DNA from 3 places in the Peptoniphilus olsenii genome. Region 1 is predicted to be linked to each of the others. Evidence: a T-box and tRNA genes for the amino acid it is inferred to sense, from the RefSeq annotation. Region 1 holds a T-box; the other regions hold tRNA genes.

Region 1 (2,279 bases):
GATTACACAGTAGCTAAACTTGTAGAAAAATCTGGTATAAATGCGATCTTGGTAGGAGATAGCTTGGGAATGACAATGCTAGGTTATGAAGATACTATAAGCGTCACACTAGAAGATATGATTCACCATTCAAGAGCTGTATCACGTGGAGTAAAAGATACATTAGTTGTATGTGATATGCCTTTTATGTCTTATACAAACACGAATATTCCACAGGCTGTTGAAAATGCAGGTAGACTCATGAGTGAAGGTAGAGCAAATTGTGTTAAACTTGAAGGTGGAACAGAAGTAAAAGAAATAATAAAAGCAATTGTTGATGCAAAAATACCAGTATGTGCACATATCGGTTTAACACCACAATCACTAAATCAATTAGGTGGCTTTAAAGTTCAGGGAAAAAATCTTGACACTGCAAAAAACCTTTTAGCGGATGCAAAAGCTGTTGAAGGAGCTGGAGCATTTGCAGTTGTGCTTGAATGTGTTCCAAAAGAATTGGCAGACAAAATCACTGAAATGCTAGAAATTCCTACAATTGGTATAGGTGCAGGTAATGGTTGTGATGGACAAGTTCTTGTATACCAAGATATGCTTGGAATGTATGATGATTTTAAACCAAAATTTATCAAACATTTTGCTCAAATTGGAGATGAAGTCGTAGAAGCTTTTAAAAATTATGACAAGGAAGTAAAAGAAAAAACTTTCCCAACAGAAGAGCATAGTTTTAAAATGAAAAAAGAATTATTGGATCAAATTCTATAATTATATCTTAAAAAATATGTTGCTATTAATGCCGACTTGAATAATATAGTCAATATTTAAATTAAATTATTTTATGATTTTTACATATAAATTTTATCGTTAATTAATATAATAGATAGAAGATTTTATATTTATAACAAAATTTACTATTAATTAATTAAAAATTCAACTCATGATTAATGATTACAAAGAGTGTTGAAAAATTCAATTTATATGTTATAATGGAAATAATTTCATAAGACGATGATTGAGAATAGTAGTCTTAAATAAACTTATAGAGAGCAGTTGGATGGTGTAAAATTGTAGTTTGTTTATTATGAATCCACCTCATAGTCTATATATATTAAGTGAACCATTTGGTTAATTAGGGTGGCAACGCGGGTCTCTCGTCCCTTTAGGGATGAGAGGCCTTTTTTAATTATTTTTATTTGGAGGACATATGTTAGATATTAAATTTATAAGGGAAAATCCTGAAGCTGTTAAAGAAAATATTAAAAAGAAATTTCAAGATGAAAAATTAAAATTAGTAGATGAAGTTATTGAAATTGACGAGAAACTAAGAGCATCTAAAACTGATGGAGATAATCTAAGAGCAGAAAAAAACAAAGCTTCCAAAGAAATTGGCAAATTCATGCAAAATAAAGAATTAGATAAAGCTGAAGAAGCCAAGAAAAAAGTAGCTGATATAAATGAAGAGATTGCAAAACTTGAAAAAAGTGAAAAAACTCTAGCAGAAGAATTAAAAACAAGAATGATGGTTATACCACAAATGATGGACGAAACTGTACCTATAGGCAAAGATGACAGCGAAAATGTTGAATTAGAAAAATTTGGGGAGCCAATAATTCCAAACTTTGAAGTTCCGTACCATGTTGATATTATGGAAAGTTTTGATGGAATAGATTTAGACTCTTCAAGAAATACTTCAGGTGCAGGTTTCTATTATCTTAAAGGTGATATAGCTAGACTTCACTCTGCAATTCTTGCATATGCTCGTGATTTTATGATAGATAGAGGTTTTGAATATCATATTCCTCCGTTTATGATTAGATCTGATGTTGTGACAGGAGTTATGAGTTTTGCTGAAATGGAAAATATGATGTATAAAATCGAAGGCGAAGATTTATATTTAATTGGAACTTCTGAACACTCTATGATTGGTAAATATATAAATACAATTACGCCTGAAGAAAAGATGCCTCTAGCACTTACTTCATATTCACCATGTTTCAGAAAGGAAGTAGGAGCTCATGGGATTGAAGAAAGAGGAGTTTATAGAATTCACCAATTTGAAAAGCAAGAAATGGTAGTTATTTGTAAACCGGAGGATTCTAAGGATTGGTTTGTAAAATTGTGGCAAAACACAGTAGACTTTTTTAGATCATTAGAAATACCTGTACGAACACTAGAATGCTGCTCAGGTGATTTAGCTGACTTAAAAGTAAAATCTCTAGATGTAGAGGCTTTCTCTCCAAGACAAAATAAATATTTTGAAGTGGGTTCTTGTTCAAACTTAGGAG
Region 2 (2,279 bases), on a different contig from region 1:
ACACTTACTTTTTGTATTTTTGTGTTTATAACATTAATACTTTATTTTTAACCTACACTTATAATTTTTACTTTATTTTTTATCTTACAGTTATAATATAAATATTTTATTGTTAACCTACACTTATAACTCGTGATTAATTTTTTACACTTATAACTAGTTATTATTTTTTGCATCTATAAACTATCTTTATTTTTAACCAGTTTAGAAATTTTTGTTTTTGGCATTTTCTCGCACCAATTGTCCCGCGCTGGTCCCTATATCATCACCTAAAACATTTTAACCCACCCCCACATACTTTTTTATTTAAATCTAATAGCAATGCTTGGGTAGATATCTTTGTGTCGGTATCTCGGCTATATAAAGCGTGTATAGCCTTATGGCTTTTATCTGATAACCAAAATAGATTGTCGATATCATACGCCTTACTTATATCCTCGCTCACCTCTACTATATGATGAGCAAGAGTACCTGCTACTATCTTACCAGTTTTGTGGTAGTGGTATAAGTCAACTCCATGTACTCTGCTTTTACATTGCGTCCTTATAGATGACCATGCTTTGCTTGTATATATATCGTGATTAGTCCTCTTGTATTTATCATAGTTTTTTTGATATTTATTTTTGCAATCATCACATTGTTTTTGTGTAATGGGTATGACCTTACCACATTTACATAACTTTTTTAGAATATTATCAACGCCTTATACCTTTGTTAACATTAAAGTATCTTTGCTTTTTATCTAGTCATTTAAATTCCTCCTCAGTCAATAGTCTTTGCATAGCTATTTTATAATCACGACACAATGGATACTTGTTTAAGTCTATTAGTTGTCTTACTTTAATAGCATCTTTTTTGGTCCTCATATGTGCGTGTTGTCTATACTTGCCATGCTCTCTTTTTAATAACCAGGGTCTATCTAGATTATGCAAATACTTTATTGTTAGTTTCAATTTGTCCTCCTGTTTTTTGGTGGAGGCAAGAGGATTTGAACCTCTGACACCTTTTAAGTGTGACGGATTAGCAATCCGTTGCATTAAACCATACTCTGCCATACCTCCAGTACAAGCTTTATGTCCCACCCCTGCGTGCCTTATATGTCAGCTTGTAGCACTCCCCACCTTTTTTAAAAGGCTACCATTTTTTAATATAAAAAGAGTACCTAAACACTTTGCCTAGATACTCCTTTTAATAGTGTGATTATATTTAAAATATATTATAAATTAGGATATACTCCTACACTATTATTATACCACGGGTCTAACGCCCCCAACGCCCAATTTTTATATATCCGCTTTAGTATCTTTTAAGTATCTGTCGTGTACTTTGCGTGCATAGCTCTCATGCTTACTGCCACACTCTTTACTTATGCGTTTCCAGTCCCAACCATCTACATATCTTTTTTCAAAAATGTATCTAGTTAAACTGTCATCTATACCGCTTATAAAGTCCTCTATCTCTAGTCTTATATCTCTAGCTTTTTGTAGTCTCTTATTTAAGATCTTATAAAGTTTCCTTTTTTGTTTGTTTTCTACAACGCCTGTAATCGGAATGTGTATCTCTTGATAAGGGAACTCTGTATTTGAGCCTTTTGTTATATCAGTAACAACTATATCTTGACATTTCGCAATCTGAAAGTTTAAATCGTCAATCTCTTTTTTTAAAAATAAATACTGTGATAGAGTCTCTTTTGTCATTTGCCCCTCCAACAATATATCCAACCTTCCCACACCTCTACATGATATCCTTTTTTTGTATAATACTTTACTATTTTGATTTTTTGTTTAAAGTTTTTATAGGGTATTAATAAACATTTTTGTAACCCCAATTTTTATCCTCCAGTCTTTTTTTAAGGATATCTATTGTGGGTATACTGCGTATTATATAAGCATCTGTGGTGCTATCTACATCATTTGATAAATCAATTATTAATCTTACATTTTTAGCTACTGATTTACATATTTTAAAATCTTTATTTCCGCTCGCAGTTACAATCGCATCTACTTTACCACCATTTACAACTTTAGATAAATCCGTTTTTGTTACACTGCTGTTAAAGCTAATTACATTTGAGTGTTTACGCATTAATTCTAGCACGAGCGATTGACCAACTGTTTTTGATTGATTGATAACCATTATTATCTTTTTATCTAAGTTAAATAGCTCATACTCTAGTGTTTTTATTATTGCCTCTGCGGTTATTGATAGTTGATTACTATATGCACCCTCTATGTCCACTTGTTTATTGTCAGCTAATAAATCATAATTAAATCGTCTTG
Region 3 (2,279 bases), on a different contig from region 1:
GTATTTTTCAAAATGATAAAGACTTAAAACTTGCTTTTGATATTTTTAAGGAGCAATACAATTTATGCTATAAAGTAGAAGCAGGGGGAGAGCATGGCAGTTTTTGACACAGGACCAGGTATTGTGTCTTTGTATGAAAATAGACGTGATTTATTAAATTATTATATTGATGATAAATATGAATACTATGGTTTATATAGAAGAACAGAAGTAAATAATAGAATAGAATTTATCAGAAAGTTTTTTGAAAAAGATAAGCAAATTATTGTAATGGATTTTGATGCAATCGACTATTTTAAAGATAAAGATGAAGCAGAATATGGTGAAATATACCTTAAAAAAAATCTTGTAAAAGGGCCAATTTTTTGTATTTCTTCTCCACTTACGAAAAAAGAAAAGACACTTCAGATATTTAGTGACGCTAAAGTCGATTATTTTGAGGCTTCACTTTTAATAAATGCTTGCAATGATCAGGTGGCAATTGACATTTTAAAATTCATCTGCGATGAATATTTTAAATCAATAGATTTTACAAAATATGAGATGATATTTTTAGCATCTAGTGCTTTGCACCTTAGAAAAGATTTTTTTGTCAAATATTTTGATAAAAAAATACTAACTAATGTAGATGCTATCATTAAAGATTATGAATATAAAAAAGAGAATTTAATTAGAGATTATTTTCATGTATCTGATTCAAAAAGGAGATTCTATTCAAGAGCTGAGAAATATTTGAGAGAGAAGAATATTTTAAAAGACAGAGAAATATTAAATGTATCTAAAATAAATTTTGACAATAAAAAAAGCCCCTAAGGGCAAAATATGTAGCCATGCACCCCACGTCGAAAAATAATTCCATACGTTACCCGTGCAGTTAACTCAGATTAGGCTGTTCTACGGCACACAGGAAATCTTACTTAGTGCTGCTTCGATCAAGACCTGACACGGTTCGCAAGCACCTGTTGCGTAGGACCCAATCCTCAACGCCACTTACACGGGGCAGACTATAAAATTAAAATCCTCGGCGGGGAATTCGGTCCTGCTGTAGCGAATTGCAGGTACAAGACATCGCTAATTTCCCACCTAGCATGGCAATGGCGGAGAGAGGGGGATTCGAACCCCCGATACATTTACATGTATACTCGCTTTCCAGGCGGGCTCCTTCAACCTCTCGGACATCTCTCCACAGCCTAGAAAGATATTTTACACGAAATTTACTTCAAAGTCAAGAATGATAAAGGTGATATTATGAATACAAAACAAAGAGTGTTAAAAGCATTGGAAGAAAATAGAGCACAGTACGTTTCTGGGCAAGATTTAGCTGATAAATTAAATATAACTAGAACTTCTGTGTGGAAAGCAATAAATTCGTTAAAAGAGGAAGGATTTGAAATAGAATCGCTGACTAAAAAAGGATATAAACTTGTCCAAGATGACGATAATTTATCAGTGGCAGGGATTAAAAAAGGTTTAATTAGAGAGTTAAAAGATATCGATATCAAAATATTTAATACTATTGATTCTACAAATACAGAAGCCAAGAGAATGCTTTATTCAGAAAAGATAAAAGACTTTACAGTCCTTGTATCTGATGAACAAACAGGCGGGCGTGGTAGACAGGGTAAAAATTTTATGTCGCCAAAAGGCACGGGAGTATATTTTTCTATTATAATTCATCCTAAGGAAAATTTTGATATTTCCTACTTTGATTTGATAACAGTAAGAGCAGCTGTATCTGTATCTCAAGGAATAGAAGAAAGTACTGGAAAGTTTAGCGAAATAAAATGGGTAAATGATATTTTTGTTGATGGTAAAAAAGTCTGTGGAATACTTTCTGAGCTTGATGCTGATTTTGAAACTCATACCGTAAAATCAGTTATAATAGGCATAGGAATAAATGTAAATGAACCTAAAGAAGGCTTTGGAGAAGATTTAAAAGATATAGCTGGATCAGTTGGCACAGATATAATTAGAAATGAAATTTTATCTACAATTTTAAATAGATTTTATCATAATTATTTTTATGAAGATGAAGATAAGATTTTAAAATATTACAAAGAACATTCACTAGTGCTTGGTAAAAATTTAACTTTTGAAAAAAATGGAAAAAAATATGAAGGCATAGGTGTAGATATAAACGAAAAAGGCAATTTAGTTGTAGATACTAAAAAGGGACGTATGACTTTATCAAGTGGAGAGGTTTCTGTAAAGGGAGATTTCACAAGATAAGAGAGCGATTAAACTTTTAAATGATTTTAAATTATAGTATAATAAATTGA

The links. The T-box of region 1 lies ahead of serS (serine--tRNA ligase). A T-box ahead of a tRNA ligase gene usually reads a tRNA of that ligase, here a tRNA-Ser.
Region 2: it has a tRNA-Ser gene. The T-box ahead of serS (serine--tRNA ligase) is inferred to sense a tRNA for this amino acid. The anticodon was not compared.
Region 3: it has a tRNA-Ser gene. The T-box ahead of serS (serine--tRNA ligase) is inferred to sense a tRNA for this amino acid. The anticodon was not compared.

Annotation. Positions count from the first base shown of each region.
Region 1 is NZ_JBEPMA010000015.1:30,183-32,461, reverse strand. It holds gene panB (3-methyl-2-oxobutanoate hydroxymethyltransferase) at 1-759, shown strand, start outside; T-box leader at 994-1,156, shown strand; gene serS (serine--tRNA ligase) at 1,199-2,279, shown strand, end outside.
Region 2 is NZ_JBEPMA010000001.1:311,241-313,519, forward strand. It holds gene ABID14_RS01825 (hypothetical protein) at 747-953, opposite strand; tRNA gene ABID14_RS01830 (tRNA-Ser) at 971-1,061, opposite strand; gene ABID14_RS01835 (hypothetical protein) at 1,284-1,697, opposite strand; gene ABID14_RS01840 (Rossmann-fold NAD(P)-binding domain-containing protein) at 1,804-2,279, opposite strand, start outside.
Region 3 is NZ_JBEPMA010000002.1:158,609-160,887, reverse strand. It holds gene ispE (4-(cytidine 5'-diphospho)-2-C-methyl-D-erythritol kinase) at 1-107, shown strand, start outside; gene ABID14_RS02895 (hypothetical protein) at 94-813, shown strand; RNA gene ffs (signal recognition particle sRNA large type) at 829-1,092, opposite strand; tRNA gene ABID14_RS02885 (tRNA-Ser) at 1,096-1,185, opposite strand; gene ABID14_RS02880 (biotin--[acetyl-CoA-carboxylase] ligase) at 1,249-2,229, shown strand; gene ABID14_RS02875 (aminotransferase class I/II-fold pyridoxal phosphate-dependent enzyme) at 2,276-2,279, shown strand, end outside.